4 regions of the Pseudoalteromonas sp. JB197 genome follow, and region 1 is predicted to be linked to each of the others. Evidence: predicted binding sites of a transcription regulator. Region 1 holds the regulator's gene; each other region holds the start of a gene.
What was found. The regulator sigma-54, encoded in region 1, starts transcription at its own class of promoters, with help from an activator protein. The targets are predictions, from matches to a motif close to GTTGGCACGNNNNTNGNNT.
Positions count from the first base shown of each region.

Region 1 (8,072 bases):
TTAGCTGACCGCCAATTAAACGTAGCATGGTAGTTTTACCAATGCCGCTTGGCCCCATAATGGCAGTGATTTTACCTTTAGGAACACTAAAACTCATATTTTTATATATGATTCTATCGCCCCTTGAAAAGCAAACATCCTTGACTTCTACTATTGATTGCGACAAGTCGCTCTCCATAACAATATTCACTCGTATTCCTATTTTAAGGCTTTTTCGACCAAGATGGAAAAAACAATTCGTAAGATTTTGTAATGTAATTGCCAAAACAGTTATAAGGCTCGCTCAAATCACCTTAACCTTGGCTTAAACCTTTGCATAGCATACCCTAAATATTTATAAAATAAGTGATTAACCGCCATCTTCGCCACTGTTTTATTTATACTTTCAGATTGGCTTTTGTTACTATTCGCGCAATATATATTTTCAATAACTGGTTCAATACAATGGTTACCTCATTTATTATTTTAATTTTTGGTCTTGCTGGTTTAGTTTGGAGCGCAGACAAGTTTGTTTATGGCGCCGCGGCACTGGCGAAAAACTTTGGTGTGCCTACTTTAATTGTAGGGTTAACCGTTGTTGCAATGGGTTCATCTGCACCTGAAATGATGGTTTCGGCTTCAGCCGCTTTAGCAGGCAAAACCGATACAGCCATAGGCAATGTCGTTGGCTCAAACATAACCAATATTTTATTAGTACTGGGTATTACCGCTTTATTGCGCCCGCTGTCTGTTTCATCAAGTACCCTAAAACGTGAAATACCTCTGGTATTAATTATTTCGTTAGCTACTTGGTATATTTTTTCAGATAACTATTTTTCATATCCAGAATCAATTGCTTTACTTATTGGTTTTATTGTATTTATTTTTGGACTTATTATTATTTCCCTAAGAGCTAAAAATAATAATGATCCATTTGTAAACGAAGCCTGCGATGAAGTACCCGACAACGTTCCCACTAAAAAGGCTGTTTTTTGGCTAATTGTAGGCTTGATATTACTTCCTGTTAGTTCTCATTTTTTAGTTGGCTCAGCTGTCGATATTGCAAAATTCTTTGGCTTAAGTGACTTGGTAATTGGCTTAACTATTATTGCTATTGGCACCAGTTTACCAGAACTGGCAGCGTCTGTTGCAGGTGTGCTTAAAAATGAAGATGACCTAGCACTGGGTAATATTGTGGGCTCAAATATTTTTAATATTTTAGCCGTGTTACCACTTGCCGGTATTATCAATCCATCGATAATCGACCCTTCTATTGCTAATCGTGATGTACTGATTATGATTGCAGCAACCTTGGCACTTATTGTTATGTCATTGAACTTTAGAGGCGCACAGCGTATCAATAGAGTAGAAGGTGGTTTACTGCTAAGCGCATTTTTGATTTACCAAGGTTACATCTTTAGTCAAATAGGGTAAGAGTTGTCTATGACCAAGCTAAGTTTTATCGAGCAAGGGCTACGTGTTCTTGATATCGAGCGCCAAGCACTTTTTGATATAAAACAATATGTAGATGATAATTTTCATCAGGCATGTCAGCTTATGTATGACTGCAGTGGCCGTATTATAATTATTGGCATGGGTAAGTCGGGGCATATTGGCCATAAAATTGCGGCAACTTTAGCAAGCACTGGTAGCCCTGCTTTTTTTGTGCACCCAGGCGAAGCCAGCCACGGCGATTTGGGCATGATCACTAAAAACGATGTCGTTATGCTTATTTCTAACTCAGGCGAAACCAGTGAAGTACTTAATATTATTCCAGTGTTAAAACGCCTTGGTGCAAAAATTATTTCCATGACAGGAAATACACAATCAACCATGGCCACACTTGCTAACGTGCATGTATGCATTAAAGTAGAAAAAGAAGCCTGCTCATTAGGCTTAGCACCAACAGCCAGTACCACGGCAACACTCGCTATGGGCGATGCAATGGCGGTAGCACTGTTAGAAGCACGCGGATTTACTGCCGATGACTTTGCACTATCGCATCCCGGTGGCAGTTTAGGGAAGCGATTACTGCTCACCTTAAAAGATGTTATGCACAGCGGTGTAAATACGCCTATTATAACTACTTCGCAAACTATTAAAGATGCGCTGATTGAAATGACAGCTAAAGGCTTAGGTATGACCGCCATAGTTGACGATAATCAGCAACTCGCTGGGTTATTTACCGATGGTGATTTACGCCGTATTTTAGAGCAACGCGTTGATATTCATACCACGTCAATAGATGCAGTAATGACTAAATCGTGTACCACGGCAACCCAAGATATGCTTGCTGCGCAAGCGCTTAATATTATGGAACATAAACGTATTAATGGCTTAATTATTATTAATGAGCATAATCAGCCTATTGGTGCACTCAATATGCAAGACCTACTTAAAGCGGGAGTATTATAAATGCAATTTGGAGAGCTCTATCAAGCGCTAAGTGATGACGCTAAAGCGCGCGCAAAAAAAGTAAAGCTACTTATATGCGATATTGATGGCGTATTTTCTGATGGCCGAATTTACCTAGGCAACCAAGGTGAAGAGCTAAAAGCATTTAATACAAAAGATGGCTTTGGTATTAAAGCACTTATTAACAGCGGCTTTGAAGTAGCGGTTATTACCGGCAGGCACTCGCAAATAGTACAACAACGCATGACCAGCTTAACCGTACAGCATATTTATCAAGGTCAAGAAAACAAGCTTATTGCCTACCAAGAGCTTAAAAACAAGCTTAATTTAAGCGATGAGCAAATTGCTTATATTGGTGATGACGGCCCAGATATGCCTGTTATGGAGTTAGTTGGCTTTGCAGTCGCAGTAAACGATGCGCACCCACTAATTAAACGCTTAGCACATTACACTACGCAAATGCCGGGTGGTTTTGGTGCAGTAAGAGAGCTGACCGACTTACTTATGCTTGAAAACAATAAACCATTAACCAGCCAAGGCACTAGTTCATGAATATAGCGCGCATAGTCTTAAGCGTTTTATTCATCAGCTGTATGGTTTGGCTTTGGTACCCTTATTTTACTCAGATAAATGCGGTTGTTAAAGCCGACGCAGAAGTGATAGCTAAACCCGATTACACCGCCATTGAGCTAAAACAAACAGCTTTTGACGAAAACGGTGAAATTAGCCATAAAGTAACTGCGGTTAAAACGGAGCTTTACGAGCAGCTAGGATTTACCTTATTCGAAAAACCTACTTTTATATTGTACGACGATAGACAAAAAACGTGGCGTATAAATGCTGATGAAGCAACACTTTACGATGAAAGACAATTAATTTTAGAGGGTAATGTAACTGCCCAAAACTTAATTGATGGTGCAATGATAGACAAAATCACCGCCGACAATATTCAAGTAGATATAAAGCTACTCACTATGCACAGCGAACAACCCGTTATTATAACTGGACCGAATTTAAAGATCACCGGTAAAGGCCTTGAAGCCAATTTAACAACCGAGGTGATAAAACTAATTAACCATACGCGAACACTATATTATGACCAATAACCTTGCAAAAATACTTATTATTCCATCGCTTATACTTGTATTTAATAGTAATGCGGCAGAGCAAAGTACTTCCCCATTAGCTAATCAAATTTCTATTAGTGCTGACCGCCAAGAAGGCCAACTAAAAGAAAACGTTGGTATTTTTGAGAAAAACGTCGAGATAATTCACGGTAATCGTCGTATCACCGCCGATCGTTTAGAAGTACATAAGCGCGACGAACTTGGCGATAATAAACAACTATTAATTGCCACGGGCAGTCCTGCATATTTTGAAGAAAAGCAAGCAGATGGTACTGTCATGAGCGCCAGCGCTAACGAAGTACGTTACGATGTAGCGAAACGTTTTTTAACCCTAGTAGGAGATGCAAACATTTCTCAAGCTGGGCAAAAAATTACGGCTAAAAGCATCACCTACGATATAGAGCAACAGCTTATAAGTGCTGAAAAAGATGAAAACTCAACTGATCGGGTACACACTATTTTAGTGCCTATAGACGCAAAAAAAGAACAAAAACTCAATAAAGGTCAGCCATGAGTACATTAAAAGCAGAGCTATTAGCAAAAAGCTATAAAGGCCGTGAAGTTGTTAAAAATGTAGGACTTGAAGTAAAAGCTGGCAGCATTGTTGGTTTACTTGGCCCAAATGGCGCAGGTAAAACCACTACCTTTTACATGATTGTAGGCTTAGTACCTAGCGACAAAGGTAAAATATTAATTGATGATAACGATATTACCTTACTTCCTATGCACAGCCGTGCTCGTTTAGGTATTGGTTATTTACCACAAGAATCTTCTATTTTTAGAAAGCTCACTGTGTATCAAAATTTAATGGCTATTTTAGAAACGCGTAAGCAACTAAATAAACAAGCCAGGGAAGAAACCCTAAATAGTTTATTGGACGAATTTAGCCTGCAACATATTCGCGACAGCTTAGGTATGGCGCTATCTGGTGGTGAACGTCGCCGCGTAGAAATAGCACGTGCTTTAGCTGCAGATCCTAAATTTATATTGCTTGATGAGCCCTTTGCTGGCGTGGATCCTATTTCAGTACTCGATATTAAAAAAATTATAGAACACCTTAAAAATCGTGGTATTGGCGTGCTAATTACCGACCACAATGTAAGGGAAACCCTTGATGTTTGTGAAAAAGCCTACATTGTTTCTCATGGGGAGCTAATTGCATCTGGTACTCCTGAATTTGTATTAAACGATAAAACAGTACGTGATGTTTATTTAGGCGAGCAGTTCAAACTGTAATATTTATGTTATTACTATAAGCATCTGCTAAGATTAATCATATCAATTTATAAGGATTGTTAGAGATAAATGAGGCAATCATTACAGCTGCGCATGGGCCAGCAACTTACAATGACTCCGCAACTGCAACAGGCTATTCGCTTATTGCAGCTTAGTACCTTGGATCTCCAGCAAGAAATACAAGAAGCACTTGATAGCAACCCATTACTTGAAGTTGATGAACAAGATTACACGGAAGAATCAGCAGGTAAAAACGAGCAAAAAGCAGATGACATTACTGTTAGCGCCTCTGCTGACGACACCCCAAGCGAGTATGAGCAAGATAGCGGTGAAGCACTAAACAAAGACACCATAAGCGACGATATGGCCATGGATGTATCATGGGATGAATATATGAGCGCAGCGCCTGCCTCTTCATCAGGGCCAATGCCTGAAGATGAATCTATTTATCAAGGTGCATCAGCCGAAACCCTGCATGAGTACTTAATGTGGCAATTACAGCTCACTCCTTTTAGTCCTATAGACGAAGCTATTGCCATAGCTATTGTTGAAGCCGTAGATGACTCTGGTATTTTAACTATCAGTTGCGAAGACCTTTTAGCAAGCTTTAATCAAGAAAGTGATGACGAACACGAAGTAGAACTAGATGAAATAGAAGCAGTGCTAAAGCGCATTCAATTATTTGATCCTGTTGGTATTGCAGCTCGCAGCTTGCAAGAATGCTTATGCATTCAATTAAATCAATTTGATAAAGACACCCCTTATATTAACGAAACAAAAATGGTGTTAACTGATCATATCGATTTACTCGCTGCTCGCGACTATCGTACGTTAATGAAAAAAACTAAGCTCAAAGAAGAAGAGCTTAAAGAAATAATGACACTTATTCATACGCTTAACCCTAAGCCTGCGGATACTATTGTCAGAGAAGAGTCTGAATACGTTATACCTGACGTGTCTGTTAAAAAAATAAAAGGCCGCTGGGTGGTAGAGCTAAACCCAGATAGCATGCCAAAAATACGTGTTAACAGCCAATATGCGGCTATGTCTCGTACAGTAAAATCCAGCGGTGACAGCCAATTTATTCGCTCGCACTTACAAGAAGCTAAATGGTTTATTAAAAGCCTCGAAAGTAGAAACGAAACACTCCTGAAAGTAACTAATTGTATTGTTAAGCAGCAACAAGCGTTTTTTGAACATGGCCCAGAAGCCATGAAACCTATGGTATTAAACGATGTTGCCGAAATAGTTGAAATGCACGAGTCGACTATTTCACGGGTCACTACGCAAAAATATATGCACACTCCACGTGGCATTTTTGAGCTTAAGTACTTTTTTTCAAGCCATGTAAGCACCGAAAATGGTGGCGAATGTTCATCAACTGCCATACGTGCCCTGATTAAAAAGTTGATAGCTGCAGAAAACTTAGCCAAACCATTGAGTGATAGCAAGATTGCAGATATATTGGCTGAGCAAGGAATTAAAGTAGCTAGACGGACAATTGCAAAATATCGCGAATCTCTGGCTATTCCCCCGTCGAATCAACGTAAAAGCTTGATTTAAGACGTACAACAAAGAGGAAAATGCTGATGCAACTAAACTTAACTGGTCGTCATGTAGACATTACAGACTCATTAAGAGACTATGTAAATAATAAATTTGCAAAGCTGCAAAGACACTCAGATCACATAACTAATGTGCATGTTATTCTCGATGTAGAAAAATTAAGTCAAAAAGCTGAAGCAACAATTTTTGTAAGTGGCGCTGAGCTATTTGCATCGACCGAACACCAAGATATGTACGCTGCCATTGACTCGTTGATTGACAAACTCGATCGTCAAGTAATTAAACACAAAGAGAAGTTTGCTCGACACTAACACTATGAAATTAAGCTCACTTATATGCCTGGACTGCAGCAAAGCTGTGGTCCTTTTTAATAGTAAAAAAAGAATTTTAGAATTCATCAGTGAACTCGCGCATAAAAAAATGCCGTATTTACCTCAGCAAGATATTCTCACTGCTTTATTGGCAAGAGAAAAGTTAGGTAGTACCGGTATTGGCCGAGGAATAGCAATTCCACATGGCCGTATGAGCGGGGCACAAGAGCCTCTTGCCTTAATTTTAATAAGCGAAACCGCTATTAATTTTGATGCAATTGATAATCGTCCAGTTGATATTTTTGTTGCGCTTATAGTGCCCGATGGCGATAACCAGCAGCACTTGAAAACACTAGCCACAATAGCTGATAAACTAAACGATAAAGAGTTTTGTAAGCAATTGCGTGCGGCAAAGTCTGATGAAGCGTTATACCAAGTTATTTTGGATCAATCCTAGTTACTAATAAAGGGGTGGTAAATGGAATTAATTATTATAAGTGGCCGATCAGGTTCTGGTAAGTCAGTTGCTTTACGTGTTGTAGAAGATTTAGGTTACTATTGTGTAGATAATATTCCGGTAAATTTGCTGCCTTCATTAGTGCGCAGTGTCTCTGATAACTACGATAAAATAGCCGTTAGTATAGACGTGCGTAACCTGCCTAAAGATCAGCAGCAGTTTAACGATATTCTTGAGTACTTGCCCGACTTTGCTAAACCAACGTTATTTTATTTAGATAGCGACGATCAAACGTTAATCCGCCGTTATTCAGAAACACGTCGTTTGCACCCGCTTTCGATTGATTCGCTACCGCTAGATTTAGCAATAAAAAAGGAAAAAGAATTACTCGATGTACTCGTAACGCGGGCTGATCATGTCATTGATACAACCGATTTAAGTGTGCATCAACTTGCTGAATCTATGCGTGAAACCATACTCGGTAAAAAAGACAAACAGCTTATCATTACCTTTGAGTCGTTTGGCTTTAAGCATGGTATTCCCAAAGGTGCTGATTATGTTTTTGATGCGCGTTTTTTACCAAACCCACACTGGGAACCGGAGCTCAAGCCTTTAACTGGATTAGATCAACCAGTAAAAGATTATTTAGCTAGTCATAGTATTGTGCAAAAATTCACTTGGCAAATTCAAACCTTTGTACAAACGTGGTTACCACACCTAGAGCGTAATAATCGCAGTTATTTAACCATTGCTATTGGTTGTACTGGTGGTCAGCACCGCTCAGTTTATTTAGCGCAAACAATTGGTGAAAGCTTTGCTATGTCTCACCCTAATGTAAAAATTCGCCATCGCGAGCAAGAAAAATAATTCAATTTAAATAATCATCTGTTCAGCTTAAGTAGAGTATCTTATGCGCTTAGAAAATACGTTTTTAATAAAAAACAAACTTGGTCTGCATGCTAGAGCCGCTACCGTATTAGC
Region 1 covers NZ_NRGZ01000001.1:166,304-174,375, reverse strand. The annotation lists gene CIK86_RS00800 (ATP-binding cassette domain-containing protein) at 1-178, opposite strand, end outside; gene CIK86_RS00795 (calcium/sodium antiporter) at 445-1,413, shown strand; gene CIK86_RS00790 (KpsF/GutQ family sugar-phosphate isomerase) at 1,423-2,394, shown strand; gene kdsC (3-deoxy-manno-octulosonate-8-phosphatase KdsC) at 2,395-2,946, shown strand; gene lptC (LPS export ABC transporter periplasmic protein LptC) at 2,943-3,500, shown strand; gene lptA (lipopolysaccharide transport periplasmic protein LptA) at 3,490-4,035, shown strand; gene lptB (LPS export ABC transporter ATP-binding protein) at 4,032-4,757, shown strand; gene CIK86_RS00765 (RNA polymerase factor sigma-54) at 4,827-6,320, shown strand; gene hpf (ribosome hibernation promoting factor) at 6,347-6,634, shown strand; gene ptsN (PTS IIA-like nitrogen regulatory protein PtsN) at 6,639-7,091, shown strand; gene rapZ (RNase adapter RapZ) at 7,113-7,958, shown strand; gene CIK86_RS00745 (HPr family phosphocarrier protein) at 8,002-8,072, shown strand, end outside.

Region 2 (8,072 bases), 2.0 Mb from region 1:
TTGGCCAAATTTGCGTTATGCAAGGCACTGTTACCTTTTACGGATTTGCAAATGAAGCCGCCACAGAGCCTGAGCAAACTATTGTAATTAACGCGGGGCAATTTGCTACCAGCCCGCCACAATACTGGCATAAAGTAGAGCTAAGCGACGACGCGCAATTTAATATCAACTTTTGGGCCGAAGCCGATACAGGCAATAAAGCCCTGTTTAAAAGTTCACGTATTCATACTAAGCAAATTTTAGATTAAGCAATCATTGTTACACTGCTAACCTATTAATCTTACTGCTTTGCTATCCCTTATAACCAAATATTAGCAATGCATAACAATTTCTTCTAAGTCATAGCGAAAGTGTATTTTCTTAAATAAGTTTAAAGCGTTAAAGTGCGCCGCTAAATCACAGCTAATGAAGAGGATATTATGTCGCTTGCTGTACTATTAATGCTGGCATTGTTTGTTGGTCTGTTATTCGCGATTTATCTTTTTTCGCAAAAAAGTAAAACGTTATCACGCACCGTTTTATTTGGCCTAGTACTGGGCAGTGCTTTTGGTTTGGCTTTACAGTTTTTATTTGCCGAACAACCCCAAGTTATTAACCATGTTTTAAGTTGGGTTGCCGTCGTTGGTAAAGGCTATGTTGGGCTATTAAAAATGGTCATTATGCCTTTGGTATTAGTGTTTATGATTGCCGCGGTAGTCAAACTTGAAAACCAAGGCTCTTTAGGTAAGATTTCATTTGTAAGTATTTCTATTTTACTGGTTACCACAGCCCTTGCTGCATTGGTTGGTATTGCGGTTACTTATGGCTTTAACTTAAGCGTAGAAGGATTAGTGGCCGGCACTCGTGAAGCGGCACAAATGACTACTTTAGAGAGTAAAGCGGCTAATGTTGCTAACTTAAATGTGCCACAAATGTTGCTTAGCTTTATTCCAGAAAACCCATTTGCCGATTTAAGTAATACACGTTCAACCTCTATTATTGCCGTCGTTATTTTTGGCGTGTTAATAGGCATTGCAGCACGTAAAGTAATGCTAGAGCGCAGCGAACTTACAGCGCCTATTCGTACTGGTGTAAACGCTTTACAAGCCACTGTAATGAGCTTAGTTAAAATGGTTATAGCTTTAACGCCTTACGGTGTTGCAGGATTAATGGCGAATGTAGTCGCAAACTCAAGTGGTAACGACATTCTTAATTTATTGGCGTTTATTATCGCCTCTTATGTCGCTATTTTATTAATGTTTGTTGTGCACGGCATACTGTTAAGCCTAGTTGGGGTTAGTCCAAAACATTATTTTACTAAGATTTGGCCAGTAATGACCTTTGCTTTTAGTTCGCGCAGTTCAGCGGCATCAATTCCAATGAACATAGATACACAAGTAAACCAACTTAAAGTTCCCCCAGCTATTGCTAATTTATCAGCCTCTTTTGGTGCTACGATTGGACAAAATGGCTGTGCAGGTATTTACCCTGCAATGCTAGCAATGATGGTTGCACCTAGTGTGGGAATAGACCCGATGACTTTTGAGTTTATTCTACCCTTAATAGGTATTGTAGTGATTAGCTCTTTTGGCATTGCCGGTGTAGGCGGCGGCGCAACTTTTGCTGCGCTAGTGGTATTACCAACAATGGGATTACCCATAGAAATTGTTGCGTTACTTATATCAATAGAACCATTAATTGATATGGCACGTACTGCGCTTAATGTGTCAGGCTCTATTACTTCAGGTGTGATCACCAGTAAAATAATGAAAACGCCACAGTAAGACTAATTAATAATTAAGCCCAGCTTTGCTGGGCTTTTTATACTGCGCTACAGTTATATATAAAACCCGCAAAACAGCCCATAATCAACCACTTCTCTGCTCATCTAGCATGCTCAAAACCCTACCAACAAGCATTTTAGTTATGTAAACATATGTAAAGCTTTGTGTAATTACAGCCGCTATCAGTTGCTATTCAGTTTCAGGCTCTAATATCGGTTATGTATAAAAAACATAAGCGAGACATTACTATGAAACAAATAACTGTGAAACTAACACCTATAAAGCTAAACACTATTAACTTAACTGTTTTGTTAGCAGTGTTTTTAACACTTACTATGCTCTCAAGTAACGCCTTTGCAAATCCGCAAAATGTACATAACAAACACCATAAACCAGGTAAAGTGATACGTCATATTCCTAGTAATAGTGTATCGGTACGTTTTAATGGTGCAGTATTTAATACCCATAATGGCACTTACTATCGTAAACACAGCAGAGGCTATCGAGAGGTAATGCCACCAAGAGGTTTACATATTAGATCACTGCCTAGATACCACTCACGTTTAAGGCATCGCAATAACACTTATTATACCTATCAAAATGTATATTATATTGCCGAAAATAACGGCTACACAGTAGTAGATACGCCTAAAATACAGGTTAACCGAGCAATCAAAGTAAATAACAGCAACAATTATAAGCTTGGGCTGTTTTACGACTCGCTACCAACGGCAGCAAAGCCCGTAACTATTAGCTCGGTGCAGTACTTTAAATATGATGACATTTATTTTTTACCGCAAGTTAGTGATGATGTAATTAAATATCTCGCTGTTAAACTCAATTAATACTGTCTTTATCTGTCGCAAATAAAAACCTAAATAAGGGCATAGCATTTTATCTTGCTATCAAGCTACTTCGCTCCTATAGTCAGCAGATTATAGGCCTTTATTTTGAACAAACTTGTTATGAAAACTAGCACTCCAGCTCGTGATTTTGGTGAACTATTAGGTTACGCACCTGGTAATGTTGCTGTTTACTCGTCTGACTATGACTCTGCCGACGAAAGCATTTACCCTAACCGCAGTGCCTATCGCAGTTATTTAGATGGCATTTATATGGGTTATAAATGGCAGTGCGTTGAATTTGCTAGGCGCTGGATGTATCTCAATCATGGTTATATTTTTGATGACATAGCCATGGCTTACGATATTTTTGAGCTACGCTCAGTACGTGAAGTTAACAGCCAAAATAGACTTCCCTTACAAGCATTTAAAAATGGCGCAAAGCATCACCCTCAAGTTGGTAGTTTACTTATTTGGGAAGAAGGTGGTGAGTTTGAAGAAACCGGCCATGTTGCCATTGTAGTAGAAGTTCACCCTGATAAAATTCGTCTTGCTGAGCAAAATGTTGGCCATCAAACATGGCCACAAGGTCAAAATTGGTGCCGCGAGCTTAAAGCTAAAATAACCAAAGATGGCGACTATTGGATTGAATGCTCTTATAACGATGCAACTATTTTAGGCTGGATGACCCAAACTGATCAAATTGAACACGCAGAACCTACAGCTGAAATAAACACAGATTTATTTACAATAAAATCTAATTACATTGCCGATACAGGCCAAGCTGCAAAGTCATGGTTAAATATTGCTAATGATGACGAAGCCGCCTATGTAGACATGATGCAAGGCCACAAGCTTACCTCCAATACTGAGGATCAACATAGCTACTTTACTATTTCACACACAGCCCAACAAGCCATTGAGCACGCCACTAATGAGCTGCATGGCTTATTTATGCATGCCACCGACTATGTGTTACAGCACCCTGAGCTATTAAAAAAGTTTAATTTACCTGAAGTAGTACTCAATAAAATTCGTCAATCGTGGGATAACCGCTTAAATCAATTGATCACCAGTCGCTTTGACTTTGCACTAACCCCCGCAGGCTTAAAAGTGTATGAATACAACTGCGACTCCGCTTCGTGTTATATGGAAAGCGGTAAAGTTCAGGGTAAATGGGCAAGGCACTTTGGGGTTAAAACGGGTATTGATGCAGGCCAAGACTTATTTAAAGACTTAGTAAAAGCATGGCGAAAAAGTGAAGTAAAAGGTTTAGTTCATATTCTTCAAGATGACGACCCAGAAGAGCATTACCACGCTTTATTTATGAAAGAAACAATTGCGGCAGCAGGTTTTGAGTGCAAAATTATTATTGGTTTAAATACTCTGTCTTGGGATGCCTTTGGCAATATTATTGATGCCGATGGCAATAAACTTAATTATGTATGGAAAACCTGGTCATGGGAAACTGCACTTGAGCAAATTCGTGAAGAATGCGAGGCTGATCAAGCTCAAAATCATAATTTTGAGCCGCAATGGCAAGCAGGAGCAACCCCGCGGTTGGCTGATGTATTATTGCGTAAAAATGTCATGGTTTTTGAACCACTATGGACACTGATCCCCAGTAATAAAGCAATCTTACCGGTGCTGTGGAGTTTATTTCCTAATCATAAATATTTGCTCAATACCGCGTTTGAGCTCAGTGATGAATTATTACAAACCGGCTATGTAGTAAAACCCATTGTTGGCCGCTGCGGAGCAAATATTCAACTAGTCGATCAGCAACAACAAACCATTGAGGAAACCGCCGGACACTTTGCATCCCAAGAGCAAATATATCAGCAATTATTTGCGCTACCAAAAGTAGACGATTACTTTGTACAAATATGTAGTTTTACCACAGCAGGAAAATATTCTGGTGCGGGTGTGCGAGTCGATAAAAGCATGATTATTAATGGTCATAGTGACTGTATGGCGCTGCGAATTGAGTAACTCGTAAAATTAATTAACAGTACTTTGTATGGCTTAGCAATTAAATATAATAACTAAGCCCTTTAACTATGATATTTATTACACTGTGCATAATTTACAAAAAAGTGCACAGTTTTCAAATATGTAATACTTAACATCACTCTCCCCCTCAAATAAAAACTCTATCTGATTGTATATAAACAACTTTATTTAAAATCCCTTCCCGGCATGGCGATTGCTTTAAATAAAGTAAAGTATGTTCATATAGTAATTAATGGGCAAAATAATTAAGTAGGAGAAATTATGAGTAATAGTAACAAAACAGCTAAATTTACCGTTCCAGGTATGAGTAACGATTCAGCAGAAAAAACTATCGCTACGCTCGACAACCGTATGGTTGCGCTAATTGACTTACAACTTACCCTTAAACATATTCACTGGAACGTGGTTGGCCCTAATTTTATTGGCGTGCATGAAATGCTAGACCCACAAGTTGCGGTTGTACGCGAAATGACAGACACCATTGCTGAGCGCATCGCAACGCTAGGTGGAGTACCTGTTGGTACGCCAAAATCAATTGTTGATCGCCGTACATGGGACGAGTACTCAATTGGTAAAGCCCTCGTTACCGAGCATTTAAGTGCACTCGATAATGTATATAGCGGTATTAATAGCGATCATCGTAAAGCCATAGATACGCTTGCTGATCTTGATCCGGTTTCTGAGGATATGATCACCAGCCAACTAGCCGAGCTAGAGCAATTTCAATGGTTTATTCGTGCCCACCTTGAATCATCAACAGGTGAACTACAAAAGTAGGTGCACTATTATAACTGGCATACATAGCTAAATATTTATTGTTAGTTAATAATTTAAAATTAAGAAAAGCCCGCATTATTAATAATGCGGGCTTTTTAAGTGCTAATAACTTACTAAAATAATAACCTACTAAAATAATTGCACATCATACATAGCAAAGTATCTGCATTTTGCTCTTAAAAAGTTTACCCCCAAGTAGCCATTAAATAATGTCACGCTCAGCAAATGCATAAAAAAGAACTTCCCCCGATTAACCCCTCGTACATCTGCATTTAAATTTTATACTATTATTACCAGTCGATATTTTATTTATATTAGCAATGAAATTGGTTAGCCAACTTTATTTTAAACTTAAAATAAAAACTACAAAGCCATTACCAGTAAGTAATTTACATTTCTTATTTTAAATAAAAGCCTCATACCCCCTCAGTAAGTTAATTTCTTTTTATCACCTTGGTACTAATCAGCACTTTCTTACCTAAAACAATGAATTTTTTATAGGTTAAAACCCCAATTTTCCCAAATAAGTAAGGTTAAACTCATCTTGCTTTTAAAAATTATAATTAATAAATAGCAATAACAAACCTATATACCAGCATTAAATTAAACTTTTTAACTGCGATTACAAAATAAATTAAAAACATAACTTGTTAAATCTGTTAAATATTAAACATAAAAACACCAAAAATGTAATACCAAATTCACATAACTGGTAAGCAAAGCTTGAAATTAAAACTTAATTGGACTAATTTTAACCACACTTTACGCATTACCAAAAAAAGTAAAACACTGAAAAATTGGTAAACCAAAGCACATCATCAACACACAATTACCCAAACGGGAGAGATACATGAAGCTTAATCGAATTACTTCCTCACTAATCAATAAACAACATAAAAGTAATCCTGCACTTATTAGCGCGGCTGCAATTATTTTAATGACATCATCGGCTTTAGCTGCACAAGAAACTCAAAGCACTTCAACAACTGATGACAATATAGAAGTTATTCAAGTAACAGGCATACTTAACAGTATGAAAGCCGCTGCAATGCTTAAACGTACTGACGGTCGTATTGTTGATGCTGTTGTTGCTGAAGATATTGGTAAATTACCAGACAATAACATTGCCGAAGCCTTGCAACGTATTACTGGTGTATCTATTAATTCTGACTTTGGTGTGGGTGATAGTGTTTCGATTCGTGGTTTACCGCAAAACCGGGTTGAATTAAATGGTCGCTCTACTATTGGCGATTCTCGTGATGGCATTAGCCTTCAAGATTTTCCATCAAGTTTCTTAAAAACAGTAGAAGTTGTTAAGTCGCCAACTGGCGATATGATTGAAGGAGCACTGGGTGGTACGGTTAGTTTAAGAACAGTGCGCCCATTAGAATTAGATAAACTAACAGCAGCTATGTCGTTAGATGCAGAATATGCAGATAAAACCGAAAACGTAGCGCCTATTTTCAGTGGCTCTGTTGGTAATAATTGGGACTTTGATGAAATGGGTACGTTTGGCGCCATTGCTATGTTTTCATATCAAGATCGCGAAATTCGCCAAGACGAAACGTCTAGCCGCGTAAAACCTCAAGACATAGTAATTAACGCTCAAGAAGGAAACACACCAAGCGGTAACGCCATCGTCAGAGATGAGCACAGTATTGAGCAATATGTAGAAAAACGTGAACGTACTGCTGTAAATTTGTCACTTCAGTGGGCACCACAGTCGGGTAATGGCATGGTATACCTTGATTTAAGTGGTACTAAGCGCTCTGGTGAGCAAGCTGGTAACTCTATTTTAGGTGTAGCAGGTTCACTATCAACAGATGCAAACACCACACAAGACGCTAACGGCGTAAATAACTATACGTTAACTAACGAATTTGGTATTCCTAAAACATACAGTGACTTTCGTGATACTGACTCGTTTTCAAATGCACTTGGTGCAGAATGGAGTCTTACCGATAGCATCAAAATTTCTGGTGAAGTTGCTGTTGCATCCTCTGAAAGCATAAGACCTGACTCAGAATTTACATTACGTCCAATCGAAAAATCGACGTTTGAAGCCAGTGGCGGGGTTGATTTAGTAAACCATTTATATGATGGCGCATTTTCACAAGACGGTAATCGCTTACCAAGCATTATACATTCAGATCCAACTGCATTTACTGACCCACAAAACTTAGCATTAAGAACATTCAAAAGTGAAGATAGAAAAACCAATAATGATGAAACAGCTGTTCGTTTTGATATTGAAATGTTTGAGCCGTTAAGCAGTGTTAGTTGGTTGACTGAGCTCAAGTCGGGTGTACGTTTTACTAAACGTGATTACGAATATGAGCAATATAAAGTAGAAATTAAAGATATTTATAAAAACGCTATTAACGACTCAGATGGGTCATTAGCAACTTTATGGGCCGATGATTATAACGCGCTGTTCCCTGGCAGCTTTGCAACTATGAGCCACGATAATTCTTTTAATCAACTGGGTCACTCTGGTCAAAACGATCTATTAACATTCCTTACTTATAATGGCTTATCTAACCCAAGTAATACGTATGCTCAATTACAACAACTATTAGCAGGCACTAATTTAGCGTCTACTGGGAGCTTACACGACAATCAAGAGTTTCAAGAAAGCGCATACAAAAATGTAGTTGAAGACACCGCTGCAATTTAT
Region 2 covers NZ_NRGZ01000001.1:2,146,894-2,154,965, forward strand. The annotation lists gene CIK86_RS10160 (DUF1971 domain-containing protein) at 1-248, shown strand, start outside; gene CIK86_RS10165 (cation:dicarboxylase symporter family transporter) at 420-1,763, shown strand; gene CIK86_RS10170 (DUF6515 family protein) at 2,012-2,608, shown strand; gene gss (bifunctional glutathionylspermidine amidase/synthase) at 2,729-4,597, shown strand; gene dps (DNA starvation/stationary phase protection protein Dps) at 4,880-5,395, shown strand; gene CIK86_RS10185 (TonB-dependent receptor) at 6,246-8,072, shown strand, end outside.
Region 2: the regulator sigma-54 is predicted to act here: its motif matches at 4,799-4,817, upstream of dps (DNA starvation/stationary phase protection protein Dps).

Region 3 (8,072 bases), 2.4 Mb from region 1:
TTTTGCTTTCTACTTGCAGATCTTTAGCGCTTTTATGTAAAAAGTGCAGTGCTAGACGCTCAATGTCTTCGGTACGCTCCCTGAGGGCTGGTAAGCGCAGGCGCACTACATTTAAGCGATGAAATAAGTCATCCCTAAACTTGCCTTGTTTTACTAGCTCTTCAAGGTTTTGATGGGTTGCAGCAATAATACGCACATCTACTTTTATGCTTTTATGCCCGCCAACACGGTAAAACTCTCCATCAGATAATACCCGCAGTAGTCGAGTTTGTACGTCGAGGGGCATATCGCCAATTTCATCTAAAAATAGGGTGCCGCCATTGGCTTGTTCAAAACGGCCTTTTCGCACGCTATCTGCACCAGTAAAAGCCCCTTTTTCATGGCCGAATAATTCTGACTCAACCAGCTCTTTAGGGATTGCGGCCATATTTAGCGCAATAAATTGGTTTTCTTTACGTGGACTATGGTTGTGCAGGGCGCTGGCAACAAGCTCTTTACCCGTTCCTGACTCACCATTAATAAGTACACTCATGCTTGAGGCTGCAAGCTTACCTATGGCCCTAAACACTTCTTGCATGGCAGGTGCTTCGCCAATTATATGTGCGCTTTTAGGGGGCGTGAGTTTACGTTTAACTTTTTTTGTAGAATTAGCTCTATAGGCGCTTTCAACTAGGGCAATCGCTTCGTTTAAATCAAAAGGTTTGGCTAAATATTCAAAAGCCCCTTTTTGAAAAGCATTTACGGCGGAATCGAGATCTGAATGCGCGGTAATAATAATAACCGGTAAGCCGGGCACTTGCTCAGCTATTAGCTCCAGCAGTGCCATGCCGTCCATTCCGGGCATTCTTACATCGGAGATCAGCACGCTCGGTTGGCTAAATTTTAATGCATTAAGCACACTTTGTGCTTCAGCAAAGCTTTGTACTGTAAAACCTGCGCGAGTAAGCGCTTTTTCTAATACAAAACGAATAGAGGCATCGTCATCTACAAGCCAAACTGTTTTCATGCATACTCCAAGGCGTTAATCTGCAAAAGGCAGATAAATATTAAATTCGGTGTGACCAGGCCAGCTATCGCACTCAATATAACCATTGTGTTGATCAATTAATGTTTGCGCTATAGAAAGCCCCAATCCAGAGCCGCCATCTTTATTAGTGATCATAGGATAAAACAAAGTATCGCGTACACTAATATCAATCCCTGGGCCATTATCGAGCACTTGAATTAACAAGGCTTTTTTGGGTGCCTTACCGGGCCGGCGGTGCTGATAGTTAATTCGGGTTTTAATTTTTATTTCCCCACCATTAACTAATGCCTGCTGGGCATTACGCACAATATTAAGCACCACTTGCTGCACTTTACTTTGGTCAATATAAACATCGGGAATACTCGGATCGTAATCTTTTACCAAGCGAATATTGTCACTATTATCTAGGGTACTTAATTTGATCACCGACTCTAAGGTTTGATGTATATTGCCATAAGACTTTTGCGGTAATTGGTTAGGCCCAAGCAGTCTATCTACTAATTCACGCAATCGGTCGGCTTGCTCAATAATAAGCTCGGCACATTCATTTCTTTCTTGCTGGTCTACCTCGTATTGCAATAACTGCGCCGCTCCGCGAATTCCCCCTAAAGGGTTTTTAATTTCGTGCGCTAAACCTCGAATTAAATTACGTGCGGCTTGGTATTGGTGCATTTGATTTGATGCTTGATCGAATTTAATTTCATCATCGGTTTGCCGACATTCTAATAAAATATAAAGTGCACCTTGGTATTTTATCTGTTTTGAACTGACTGCTAATTTAGCATGACGAGAATCAACAAATACCACGTCAGCCCTATGCTGGTGGCAATCTACGCCATCAATTAAAGAGTATTGCGCTATGCGTTTTAAATCGATTGAATGGTAGTTAAATAAATCATCAAAAGACTGCCCTAATAAACGCTTAGTGCCTAAACCAAGTAGTTCACTGGTACTGGTATTGGCATAAATAAGCGTAAAGCTTTCGTTTAAAAGCATCACGGCGGTGGTTTGATTTTGCCATATGGCATTGAGTAGCTCAGGGCTAAAGTGTGTTTTACTAAGCATTGTTGCACCATTTTAGTGCGCCTGTGTTTTCAGGCAAGTAATTTAATGAAATTGCACTGCAATTGCTATTTTTAATGTGAATTGGGTGGGAGTTAATTACCTAAGCTTAAGCCTTTTCTATGCATAAAAAATACACTCAATGGGCTTGTCGCAATGACTTGGCTTTGTTTGTTGTACAGCTTAACTTGCAGAGTGTGCTCACCACGCTCTACATCTCTTAAAGCAAAGGTTGAGGTATCACTTGCTGCGCCATAGGCTTTACCATCAAGAAATAGCTGTATCGTAAAGTCGTTTTCAAAGCGGGGGGTAATGCGAGTAGATACATACACAGAGCCGGTGTTTTCACGAATAGTTTGCTGATGCTCAGGCGATGCAATACCAATACTAAATGCAACCGGCTGCGCTTTAGTTTGATTATTTAATATATCAGTATTTGTTGCAGGCATGGTTAAATCTTGGCTGGTGAGTTTTATCTCTTTGGCACCAATATGAGGGGTATCTGAAAACACCAATACGCCATTTTTATCTTTCCATGCGTAAATTTTTTTTTCACCAGCGTAACTACAAATACTTAATAATGAAGTAATTAGTAGTAATAAAATCTTGCTACTCACTCTGCAACCCTGCATTTTTTACATTAACTTTACTTTAGTGGAGAAAGTACTAATTTACCATTAAAAAAGCCCGCAAAGCGGGCTTAAATATATATTTTATAACTGTTAATTAAAATTAACAGCTGTAATACATTTCAAACTCAATAGGGTGCGTTGTCATGTTAAGTCTTTCAACTTCTTGACTCTTAAGTTTAATGTAAGCATCAATTAAATCATTAGAGAACACGTCACCTTGATTTAAAAACTCACGGTCAGCATCAAGAGATGCCAGTGCTTCTTCTAATGAAGAGGCAACGGTTGGAATTTCTGCTGCTTCTTCTGCAGGTAGGTCGTATAAATCTTTATCCATTGCATCACCAGGATGGATTTTATTTTTAATTCCATCAAGGCCAGCCATAAGCATGGCAGCAAAAGCAAGATACGGGTTAGCCGTTGCATCAGGGAAGCGTACTTCAATACGACGACCTTTAGCTGATGGTACTACCGGAATACGAATCGATGCAGAACGGTTACGTGCAGAGTATGCAAGCATTACTGGTGCTTCGTAACCTGGTACTAAACGTTTGTACGAGTTAGTAGAGGCATTAGCAAACGCATTAATTGCTTTAGCATGTTTAATAATACCGCCAATGTAATAAAGCGCATCTTCAGAAAGACCGCCGTACTTATCACCTGCAAATAAGTTAACACCGTCTTTAGCTAACGACTGATGACAATGCATACCAGAACCGTTATCGCCAACAATAGGTTTAGGCATAAAAGTAGCTGTTTTGCCGTATAAATGAGCCATGTTATGAATAACATACTTCATTTCTTGAATTTCATCGGCTTTAATTACCATAGTATTAAAGCGCGTAGCAATTTCGTTTTGCCCTGCAGTTGCTACTTCGTGATGATGTGCTTCAACAACTTGTCCCATTTCTTCTAATACTAGACAAGTAGCAGAGCGCCAATCTTGAAAGTCATCAACAGGAGCAACTGGGAAGTAACCGCCTTTAACGCCAGGGCGATGACCTGTATTGCCGTCTGCGTATTCTTTATCTGAGTTCCAAGCAGCTTGCTTAGAATCGATTTTGTACATAGAGCCAGACATGTCTGTTTTATATTTTACGTCATCAAATACGAAGAACTCTGGCTCTGGGCCAAATAAAACCGTATCAGCAATACCCGTAGAGCGCATATATTCTTCAGCACGCTTTGCTACAGAGCGTGGATCGCGCTCGTAACCTTGTAATGTAGAAGGCTCTACTACGTCACAACGTATAATTAATGTGGCTTCTTCAGTGAATGGGTCAAGCTTAGCTGATTCAGCAACAGGCATTAGCACCATGTCTGATTCGTTTATGCCTTTCCAGCCAGCAATTGAAGAACCATCGAACATTTTACCATCTTCAAAAAAGTCTTCATCAATTTGGTGATGAGGAATTGAAATATGCTGCTCTTTACCTTTGGTATCAGTAAAGCGTAAATCAATGAACTTAACGTCATTTTCTTTAATAAAATCTAAAACCGATTGCGACATGTGTCCTCCAACTATAAGGTTTTGTTATTGCTGCTTAAATGCTTTGTGTTTTATAAGCTGATTTTGTGCCACTATTGTAACTTAATGTTTATAAACATAAAAAATACAAAAGTAATAACGGCTGTTTCTAATGCGCACCATTATGGTGCGTAAATGCTTCAATATAGTGCAACAGTTACAGAGTAAAAAGTTGCTCGCTATTTAATCGTGATAGACTAACATAAAGTAAATACAAAAGACTGACCAAAATAGCAATAAAGTCATTAAAGTGGAGGTTTTTATAAAAATATTAAAAATTTTATTTTTATAATTAGTTAATTTAAAACAGTAGGTTAAATAAAAAAACCAGAAAGTTTGCAAATTTATATTGGATAAACTTTCATCCATTCCATTTATAAGGGATAATATGCGCCCTTTTAAATCCTATGCTGGGACATCTCGTGAAAACGCAGGTGAGTGCGTAAGCCCCTGCAGGATCAATGAGATTCAATTTCTCTGAGTGAATATTAATGAGTATCGAAAAGATAAGAAATATAGCAATTATCGCCCACGTTGACCACGGTAAAACTACACTGGTTGACAAACTGCTTGAGTTTTCAGGCACATTAGAAACACGCGGCGGTAATGAAGAGCGCGTGATGGATTCAAACGATATAGAAAGAGAGCGTGGTATTACCATTTTAGCGAAAAACACCGCTATTTCATGGAACGGCTACCACATTAATATCGTAGATACTCCAGGACACGCCGATTTCGGTGGTGAAGTGGAACGCGTACTTTCAATGGCTGACTCAGTATTACTAATTGTTGACGCTCAAGAAGGCCCAATGCCACAAACGCGTTTTGTTACGCAAAAGGCATTTGCGCAAGGTTTAAAGCCAATCGTAGTAATTAATAAAATCGACAAGCCAAGTGCACGTCCTGATTGGGTTATGGATCAAATCTTTGATTTATTCGATAACTTAGGCGCCACTGATGATCAGTTAGATTTTAAAGTAATCTATGCATCAGCAATCAATGGCTGGGCAACATTAGATTTAGACAAGCCATCTGATAACATGGATGACATGTTCCAAATGATCGTTGACGAAGTATCACCACCAGATGCAGATCCTGAAGGTGACTTCCAAATGCAGATTTCTCAACTAGATTACAACTCATACGTGGGTGTAATTGGTGTTGGTCGTATCAAGCGTGGTTCTGTTGCTCCAAACCAACAAGTAACTATTATTAGTGCTGACGGTACTAAACGTAACGGTAAAATTGGTACAGTACAAAGCTACTTAGGCCTTGAGCGTATTGAAACAGACCGTGGTTATGCAGGTAACATCGTTACTGTAACCGGTATTGGCGAGCTTAAGATTTCAGACACTGTTTGTTGTCCTACTAACGTTGAAGCATTACCACCACTAAGTGTTGATGAGCCAACAGTAACAATGACATTCTCTGTAAATAACTCACCTTTTTGTGGTAAAGAAGGTAAGTTTGTAACGTCACGTAATATCCGTGAGCGTTTAGATAAAGAATTAGTGCACAACGTAGCACTTCGCGTTGAAGATACTGCTAGCCCAGATAGCTTCCGTGTTTCTGGCCGTGGTGAGTTACACCTAGGTATCTTAATCGAAAACATGCGTCGTGAAGGTTACGAGCTTGCAGTATCTCGTCCAGAGGTAATTTTGCGTACTGTTGACGGCGTATTAGAAGAACCGTTTGAAACAGTAACAATTGACTGTCAAGAAGAGCATCAGGGTTCTGTAATGGAGCAAGTTGGCCTACGTAAAGGTGAGCTTACTAACATGTCTCCAGATGGCAAAGGCCGTATGCGTTTAGACTTTATTATCCCAAGTCGCGGCTTAATTGGTTTCCAAACTGATTTTATGACAATTACATCAGGTACTGGTCTTATGTACCATACGTTCGATCATTACGGTCCTCACAAAGGTGGTGACATTGGTGTTCGTAAAAATGGTGTAATGATTGCAAATGCTACAGGTAAAGCACTGACTAACGCATTGTTTAACTTACAAGAGCGCGGCCGTTTATTCATCGGCCACGGTGTTGAAGTTTACGAAGGTATGGTTATCGGTATTCATAACCGTGATAACGACCTTACAGTTAACGCCCTTAAAGGCAAGCAGTTAACTAACGTACGTGCATCTGGTACAGATGAAGCGCAAACGCTTTCTCCGCACCTTAACTATTCACTTGAGCAAGCGCTTGAGTTTATTGATGAAGATGAGTTAGTTGAAGTAACGCCACTAAACATTCGTATTCGTAAGCGTCATCTTACAGAAAACGAACGTAAACGTGCGGGTCGTGCTCCTAAGTCATAATCTATTAATTTAGAATAATGATTTTAAAAGCCGCTGTATTGCAAAATACAGCGGCTTTTTTGTGTTTGTGGGTTAGCTAAATAAAAGGTTAAAGAGGGTAGATTAAAGAAATTACCACCACCGCGATAATTGGTGTGCTGTGCACTTGTTCACTACATTGATTTTTTTCCTCTAAAAGCGCAGCGCCTCTTAACCTCTTTGTGAATAATTCACTTAAAGATCTTTTGTACGCAGAGTGAGCTTAAAACAGCCGATAAGGCTAAGTACTAGTGTTTGTTGGTAAGGTATTTTTCGTTGGGTTTCGCTGCGCTCAACCCAACCTACGTACATTACTTAAAGTTTAATTGTTTCGCCTTCATTTAAAATATACAGCGGTATTGGTGCATTCATTTGTTTATACATATGCAGTAAGCGCGATAGTGCTGAGTGGCTGCTGTGATCGCCCATTTGCCAGCTTGAGTTGCCATATCCCCATGGTATCATTACTTTGCAATTAAGCTCTGTGGCCGCATTAAGGGCATCCTCTGGCGTGGTATGAACGTAGCGATACCCTTTAGCGTTGGTTTTATGGTAATAAGAGGCAATTGGCATTAGGCATAGGTCTATATCACCGTATTTTTGCTGTATGTCTTTAAAGTGTTGTGAATAGCCAGTATCGCCGGCAAAAAATAAGGTGCTGCCATTTTGTTCAAGCAGCCAGCCATTCCAAGAATCTTTATTATCATCTTCGTAAATATAAGGGATAAGCACCCGATTACTAAAGTGATGCGCAGGCACTGCGTGTATGGTTAAGTCCTCAATGCTGGTTTTTGCATACCACGCCATTTCAGTAATATTAAAGCCACCCGTTGGGAAGTTATCTGCCATGCCTAGGGGGGCTAAATAACGTGGTTGAGTACCTAGTTTTTTAATATCTGCTTTATTAAAGTGATCGTAATGAATATGCGAATACATAACGGCGTTAATGTTTTCAAGTGTTTGCTTATTTGGCCATGCTCCGGGTTTGCGATAAAACCCACCGGCAAGCTTAAAGCCTAAATCAACCGGTGAATCAAACTGCTCACTAACCGGATCAAATAAAACATTTTGTCCATTAGGTGTACTGACCACAAAGCTGGCATGCCCTAACCAACGAACCGTATAACCGGTATTGAGCTGCGGCTTAATTTGCTTCCCTTGATACTGGCAGTTGCTGCTGGGTGTTTCGCAAATCAAGTTCGGATGTGGCGGGTAGCAGTTTTGCTCGCAGGTGGTTGGGTAAACCTTTTTGCCTTGATATAAATTATGGTAACGACCTGTTTGGTTGTTAACAGCAATAACTGAGTTTTTATCAGCTATTTTTTGCACCTGATTAGGTGTACTACACGCTGATAAAAAACAGCTTATAAAGATTATAAGGGTAATGTGTTTCATAATTAAATCCGTTTTAAATAGTGCTAAAGCAGCCATGCAGCCATAAAAAAGCCTGCAATAATGCAGGCAAATTTAAATATAATATCAGCTAATTAACC
Region 3 covers NZ_NRGZ01000001.1:2,603,052-2,611,123, reverse strand. The annotation lists gene ntrC (nitrogen regulation protein NR(I)) at 1-1,006, opposite strand, end outside; gene glnL (nitrogen regulation protein NR(II)) at 1,022-2,092, opposite strand; gene CIK86_RS12345 (DUF4124 domain-containing protein) at 2,185-2,706, opposite strand; gene glnA (glutamate--ammonia ligase) at 2,822-4,228, opposite strand; gene typA (translational GTPase TypA) at 4,738-6,561, shown strand; gene CIK86_RS12330 (MBL fold metallo-hydrolase) at 6,895-7,974, opposite strand; gene CIK86_RS12325 (DUF2959 domain-containing protein) at 8,067-8,072, opposite strand, start outside.
Region 3: the regulator sigma-54 is predicted to act here: its motif matches at 4,283-4,301, upstream of glnA (glutamate--ammonia ligase).

Region 4 (8,072 bases), 2.1 Mb from region 1:
ATCAGCCACACTGGGACTGAGACACGGCCCAGACTCCTACGGGAGGCAGCAGTGGGGAATATTGCACAATGGGCGCAAGCCTGATGCAGCCATGCCGCGTGTGTGAAGAAGGCCTTCGGGTTGTAAAGCACTTTCAGTCAGGAGGAAAGGTTAGTAGTTAATACCTGCTAGCTGTGACGTTACTGACAGAAGAAGCACCGGCTAACTCCGTGCCAGCAGCCGCGGTAATACGGAGGGTGCGAGCGTTAATCGGAATTACTGGGCGTAAAGCGTACGCAGGCGGTTTGTTAAGCGAGATGTGAAAGCCCCGGGCTCAACCTGGGAACTGCATTTCGAACTGGCAAACTAGAGTGTGATAGAGGGTGGTAGAATTTCAGGTGTAGCGGTGAAATGCGTAGAGATCTGAAGGAATACCGATGGCGAAGGCAGCCACCTGGGTCAACACTGACGCTCATGTACGAAAGCGTGGGGAGCAAACGGGATTAGATACCCCGGTAGTCCACGCCGTAAACGATGTCTACTAGAAGCTCGGAGCCTCGGTTCTGTTTTTCAAAGCTAACGCATTAAGTAGACCGCCTGGGGAGTACGGCCGCAAGGTTAAAACTCAAATGAATTGACGGGGGCCCGCACAAGCGGTGGAGCATGTGGTTTAATTCGATGCAACGCGAAGAACCTTACCTACACTTGACATACAGAGAACTTACCAGAGATGGTTTGGTGCCTTCGGGAACTCTGATACAGGTGCTGCATGGCTGTCGTCAGCTCGTGTTGTGAGATGTTGGGTTAAGTCCCGCAACGAGCGCAACCCCTATCCTTAGTTGCTAGCAGGTAATGCTGAGAACTCTAAGGAGACTGCCGGTGATAAACCGGAGGAAGGTGGGGACGACGTCAAGTCATCATGGCCCTTACGTGTAGGGCTACACACGTGCTACAATGGCGCATACAGAGTGCTGCGAACTCGCGAGAGTAAGCGAATCACTTAAAGTGCGTCGTAGTCCGGATTGGAGTCTGCAACTCGACTCCATGAAGTCGGAATCGCTAGTAATCGCGTATCAGAATGACGCGGTGAATACGTTCCCGGGCCTTGTACACACCGCCCGTCACACCATGGGAGTGGGTTGCTCCAGAAGTAGATAGTCTAACCCTCGGGAGGACGTTTACCACGGAGTGATTCATGACTGGGGTGAAGTCGTAACAAGGTAGCCCTAGGGGAACCTGGGGCTGGATCACCTCCTTATACGATTTAGAACTTATTTGTTCGTAGTGTCCACACAGATGATTGTTAATTAGTGCTTGTCCTTCGGGATAACTAATTAATATGCTCTTTAAAAATTTGGAAAAGCTGATAATAAAATTCTGATGAATAACATTGTTATTTATCAAGAGTTTTCAAAAGTAAAAAAAGAATGGTAGCAGTACCATTCAGTGCCATTTAATTAACTCTTTGAGTTGATTGATTGGTATCTACTTTAGTATTCAATATTGACTTCTGGCGAAGTTAAACTGTCACACAACAAAGACCCGTTTGGGTTGTATGGTTAAGTGACTAAGCGTACACGGTGGATGCCTTGGCAGTTGGAGGCGATGAAGGACGTATTAACTTGCGATAAGCCTAGTCAAGCTAGTAAAAAGCACTTGAGACTAGGATTTCCGAATGGGGAAACCCACCTGCTTGCAGGTATCGTTAACTGAATACATAGGTTAACGAGGCGAACGCGGAGAACTGAAACATCTAAGTACCCGTAGGAAAAGAAATCAACCGAGATTCCGAAAGTAGCGGCGAGCGAAATCGGAACAGCCCTTAAGCTTATTATGTGTTAATGGAAGGCTGCTGGAAAGCGCCACGATACAGGGTGATAGTCCCGTACATGAAAAGACATTTTAAGTGAAATCGAGTAGGTCGGAGCACGTGAAACTTTGACTGAATATAGGTGGACCATCATCTAAGGCTAAATACTCCCAACTGACCGATAGTGAACCAGTACCGTGAGGGAAAGGCGAAAAGAACCCCTGTGAGGGGAGTGAAATAGAACCTGAAACCGTGTACGTACAAGCAGTAGGAGCCCACTTGTTGGGTGACTGCGTACCTTTTGTATAATGGGTCAGCGACTTATATTTTGTAGCGAGGTTAACCGATTAGGGTAGCCGTAGGGAAACCGAGTCTTAACTGGGCGAATAGTTGCAAGGTATAGACCCGAAACCCGGTGATCTAGCCATGAGCAGGTTGAAGGTTGAGTAACATCAACTGGAGGACCGAACCCACTAACGTTGAAAAGTTAGGGGATGACTTGTGGTTAGGAGTGAAAGGCTAATCAAACCGGGAGATAGCTGGTTCTCCCCGAAATCTATTTAGGTAGAGCCTCGGACGAATACTTACGGGGGTAGAGCACTGTTAAGGCTAGGGGGTCATCCCGACTTACCAACCCTTTGCAAACTCCGAATACCGTAAAGTAATATCCGGGAGACACACGGCGGGTGCTAACGTCCGTCGTGAAGAGGGAAACAACCCAGACCGCCAGCTAAGGTCCCAAAGTCATAGTTAAGTGGGAAACGATGTGGAAAGGCCCAGACAGCCAGGAGGTTGGCTTAGAAGCAGCCATCCTTTAAAGAAAGCGTAATAGCTCACTGGTCGAGTCGGTCTGCGCGGAAGATGTAACGGGGCTAAACTATGCACCGAAGCTGCGGATTCATCTTAGGATGAGTGGTAGGGGAGCGTTCTGTAAGCCGTTGAAGGTGACCCGGGAGGGTTGCTGGAGGTATCAGAAGTGCGAATGCTGACATGAGTAACGATAATGGGAGTGAAAAACTCCCACGCCGGAAGACCAAGGGTTCCTATCCCATGTTAATCAGGGTAGGGTAAGTCGACCCCTAAGGCGAGGCCGAAAGGCGTAGTCGATGGGAAACAGATTAATATTTCTGTACTCGATATAATTGCGATGGGGGGACGGAGCAGGCTAAGCAAGCATGGCGTTGGTAGTCCATGTGAAAGTGAGTAGGGCGTTTGTTTAGGTAAATCCGGACGAACACTAAACCTGAGACACGAGACGAGTCACCACGGTGATGAAGTTGCTGATGCCATACTTCCAGGAAAAGCCTCTAAGCTTCAGATTATATGGAATCGTACCCCAAACCGACACAGGTGGTCAGGTAGAGAATACTAAGGCGCTTGAGAGAACTCGGGTGAAGGAACTAGGCAAAATCGTACCGTAACTTCGGGAGAAGGTACGCTCCTATCTGTGATGAGACTTGCTCTCTAAGCGGACGGGAGCCGCAGTGACCAGGTGGCTGGGACTGTTTATTAAAAACACAGCACTGTGCAAAATCGCAAGATGACGTATACGGTGTGACACCTGCCCGGTGCCGGAAGGTTAATTGATGGGGTTATCCTTAGGGAGAAGCTCTTGATCGAAGCCCCGGTAAACGGCGGCCGTAACTATAACGGTCCTAAGGTAGCGAAATTCCTTGTCGGGTAAGTTCCGACCTGCACGAATGGTGTAACCATGGCCACGCTGTCTCCACCCGAGACTCAGTGAAATTGAAATCGCAGTGAAGATGCTGTGTACCCGCGGCTAGACGGAAAGACCCCGTGAACCTTTACTACAGCTTGGCACTGAACATTGAACCTACATGTGTAGGATAGGTGGGAGACTTTGAAGATGAGACGCTAGTTTTGTTGGAGTCAACCTTGAAATACCACCCTTGTAGTTTTGATGTTCTAACGTTGGCCCCTGAATCGGGGTTACGGACAGTGCCTGGTGGGTAGTTTGACTGGGGCGGTCTCCTCCTAAAGAGTAACGGAGGAGCACGAAGGTTGGCTAAGTACGGTCGGACATCGTACGGTTAGTGTAATGGTAGAAGCCAGCTTAACTGCGAGACAGACACGTCGAGCAGGTACGAAAGTAGGTCATAGTGATCCGGTGGTTCTGAATGGAAGGGCCATCGCTCAACGGATAAAAGGTACTCCGGGGATAACAGGCTGATACCGCCCAAGAGTTCATATCGACGGCGGTGTTTGGCACCTCGATGTCGGCTCATCACATCCTGGGGCTGAAGTCGGTCCCAAGGGTATGGCTGTTCGCCATTTAAAGTGGTACGCGAGCTGGGTTTAGAACGTCGTGAGACAGTTCGGTCCCTATCTGCCGTGGGCGTTTGAGAATTGAGAGGGGTTGCTCCTAGTACGAGAGGACCGGAGTGAACGAACCGCTGGTGTTCGGGTTGTCATGCCAATGGCATTGCCCGGTAGCTACGTTCGGAACTGATAAGCGCTGAAAGCATCTAAGCGCGAAGCAGGCCTCGAGATGATTTCTCACTAGAGCTATAAGCTCTCTGAAGGGCCGTTGGAGACTACAACGTTGATAGGCAAGATGTGGAAGTGCTGTGAGGCATTAAGCTAACTTGTACTAATTACCCGTGAGGCTTAACCATACAACGCCAAACGCGTTTTATAATTTACGTCCATGTAAATTACTAAAGCCGCACTACGTGCGTTAAAATCTGTTCCAGACAGATTTTTATGTGACAGTTCAAGCAAGAAGTTAATATTGCTAAAGTAGATATTTACGCAAAGACTTAAAAAATATTATCAGATATTTTCCAAATTCAGTTAATTTGTAGTGATACGAATTAACGCCCTAATTTGCTTGGTAACCATAGCGTTTTGGACCCACCTGACCCCATGCCGAACTCAGTAGTGAAACGAAACAGCGCCGATGATAGTGTAGCATTTGCTATGTGAAAGTAGGACATTGCCAGGCTCCAAATTGTAGAAAGCCCGACTAGAAATAGTCGGGCTTTTTTACGTCTGCAGAAAATTGAAATGTGGGTGGCTGAACTTTGAACGCTGACGTTTTCAATATAAATGGTATCTATATTTTTTGCTTATTCTGATATAATAATGTTTGAATTTAGCGCAGATACGCCTGATTTTATATTCTAAAACACCCCTTTTGATTGTTCCCTACGGTGTAGTTATTTATTAATAATAGATCTAAATGTGTGTAAATAAGCAAAAAAGAGATATTTAAATTGAACGAAATGTACTTAAACTTATATAGCACGGTGTACCAATGAAACCACTCGATAGACGCTTTTCTGTAGCCCCAATGCTTGATTGGACTGATCGTCATTGTCGTACTTTTCATCGTAAAATGACTAAGCATACAGTGTTGTACACGGAAATGATCACCACGGGTGCTATTTTGTTTGGCCTAGGCGACTACCTACACTTTAATCAACACGAAGGGCCTGTTGCATTGCAGCTGGGTGGCTCTGATCCACAGGCTCTTGCACAATGTGCAAAGCTTGCGGGTGAGCGTGGTTATGACGAAATTAACTTAAACGTAGGTTGCCCGTCAGATCGCGTGCAGAATGGTCGTTTCGGTGCTTGTTTAATGGGTGAACCGCAATTGGTTGCTGACTGTGTGGCGGCAATGAAAGCAGAAGTAAATATACCTGTTACGGTTAAAACGCGCATTGGTATTGATGAGCAAGACTCGTATGAGTTTTTGTGTGCACTTATAGAAGCGTCGCATAATGTTGGTTGTGATGATTTTATTATTCATGCTCGTAAAGCTTGGTTAAAGGGGTTAAGCCCTAAAGAAAACCGAGAGGTACCGCCGCTTGATTATCCACGTGTTTATCAGTTGAAAAAAGATTATCCACAACTCGATTTAAGTCTTAATGGTGGTGTTAAAACAATTGAACAAAGTTTAGAGCATTTACAGCATATTGATGGTGTGATGATTGGTAGAGAAGCGTATAGCAACCCATTTATACTCAATGAAGTGGATGAAAAGATTTATGGTGATATCGCTAACACGCAATCTCGTCATGATGTCGTGCGCTCTATGTATAGTTATATTGAAGACGAAATGCGCTTAGGGGCTAACTTTTGGCATGTTGCTCGTCATATGCTGGGGATTTTTCAGGGGCAGCCTGGTGCCCGTGGATTTAGGCGTCATCTGTCTGAAAATGGCCATGGAAAACAAGCCGACTTATCGGTAATGGATAAAGCTTTGAGTTTTGTACCTGAATAATCAGCTAAGTGAATAATTTAATAAATGAATAAATACAGCCATCTTCGGATGGCTTTTTTGATCCTAAAAAATAGTCAAAAGTTTAGTTTATTGGCTAATTACACTTAATCATATTCAGTTAAAAGTAACTTTAATTTATAAATTATAAGTTTAAGCTTCTGAATTTAATGTGTTTTACTGTTTATATTATTACTTGGCATAACTCTTGGAATCTAATTTGTGTAATCACTTAAAAAGTTAACAGGAGAATCTCATGGGAATATTTAATCGCGTAACCGATATTGTTCAAGCAAATATAGTGTCGATATTAGACAAGGCAGAAGATCCAGAAAAATTACTTAATTTAATGCTCAGCGAGATGCAAGATGCACTTACTGAGTGTCGCATTACGACAGCGGCTTTGTTGTGCGAAGAAAAAACACTTAAACGTCAAATTGAAAATAAAAATAACAATTTAGTATATTGGCAGGATAAAGCTGAGCTAGCAATAGGGAGAGGTCGAGATGATTTAGCAAAATCAGCTTTGCTTGAAAAACAAACCATTAGTAACACAGTTGTAGCAAAGCAGCTGCAACTAGAAACGCTGCAGCAATCAATAACTAAAATGACAGCGGATTGTCAGCGTTTGCAACAAAGAATAGCCGAGGCTAAAGCCAAGCAAACACAGTTAGTACAGCGGCACAATATAGTGGCTGCAAGGGGGCAAATAAATAGCCAATTACAAAGTGAAAAAGTTGCACATGCACTCTCTCGATTTGAGAAAGTAGAGCAGCGCGTAGAAGGTATTGAAGCACAGGTAGAAGCGTACGAGCTTACTGATTCAGAAAATACTATAGCTGCACAAATAGACGCTTTGGTGAAAAACGAACAAGTAGATGCAGAATTAGCTCGCTTAAAAGCTGATTTAAAAACTAACTTAAAACAGAGTGCTTAAGGAGATAATTATGAATAGTTTTAACAGCAAACGTGGTTGGTACAAAGATCCACTTGATAAAAAAATATCTGGTGTGTGCAGTGGTTTAGCGCAGCGATTAGATTTACCTGTGTGGTCAACACGACTTGTCACTATTTTATTATTTTTGAGTTTTCCGTTTGCAATTGCACTAGGTTATTTTATTGCGCATTGCTGCCTAGAAGAAAAAGCAATTTAAGCTAATTTACATTTAGATTGAATTAAGGAGAGCTAAATGAAAGCGTTAGCCGTATGTATAATTGTTTATTTACTATTTTTTACTGATGTTGTCTCTGCGGTGCACTTTGATACTTGGCAATTACCGCTTTGGATTGCAGATACAAGTTGGACTGGGCTTGAGCTAATAGGAGTTTTAGCGGCTATTATTATTTTTGTAGCTGTTACAGTACTAATAACGATCGGATTAGTTGGCGCAGCAGCAGTTGCATTAGTCGGAACTGTATTGGCATTTTTATTTGGATCGCTGATGATTGCTTGGCCGTTACTATTTATTGCGGTACTTTGCTGGTTAGTAGCTGATAACAAAAAAGTAGCATCTTAACTCCAAATTAACTGACTATTGCAACTGAACTATGTTAAATTTGATACTTAGCATTATGTTTTAACAAGGATTAGAGTGGTGATTAAACAGTGTATTTCAATTGTTTTGGTGTCGGTTTTAAGTCTTTTTTCATCATCATCGATGGCACATTCAGGGCATGATCACGATGCGGATGTTGCTATTATTAAAGTTAGTAATGCACAAGTAAGGGAGTTTTTACCTGCCACAACTTCAAGTGTAGGTTATTTAAGTATTATAAATCATAGTGATACTGTGGCTACGTTGACTAAAGCAACTATTGATGGCTTAGGTCGCGTTGAAATTCATGAGCACTCGCACGTAGATGGCATGATGAAAATGCAAAAAGTTGAATCGTTAACAATTAACGCCCATCAACAAATCGATTTTAAGCCTGGTGGCTATCATTTAATGATTTTTGAACCACAAGAACCGTTAAAAGTAGGCCAACAACGCAAACTCACACTATATTTTAGTGATGGCAACCGTGTATTTACCAATGCTC
Region 4 covers NZ_NRGZ01000001.1:2,298,669-2,306,740, reverse strand. The annotation lists rRNA gene CIK86_RS10905 (16S ribosomal RNA) at 1-1,237, shown strand, start outside; rRNA gene CIK86_RS10900 (23S ribosomal RNA) at 1,537-4,425, shown strand; rRNA gene rrf (5S ribosomal RNA) at 4,640-4,754, shown strand; gene dusA (tRNA dihydrouridine(20/20a) synthase DusA) at 5,067-6,035, shown strand; gene CIK86_RS10885 (PspA/IM30 family protein) at 6,289-6,969, shown strand; gene CIK86_RS10880 (PspC domain-containing protein) at 6,980-7,186, shown strand; gene CIK86_RS10875 (hypothetical protein) at 7,223-7,549, shown strand; gene CIK86_RS10870 (copper chaperone PCu(A)C) at 7,628-8,072, shown strand, end outside.
Region 4: the regulator sigma-54 is predicted to act here: its motif matches at 6,228-6,246, upstream of CIK86_RS10885 (PspA/IM30 family protein).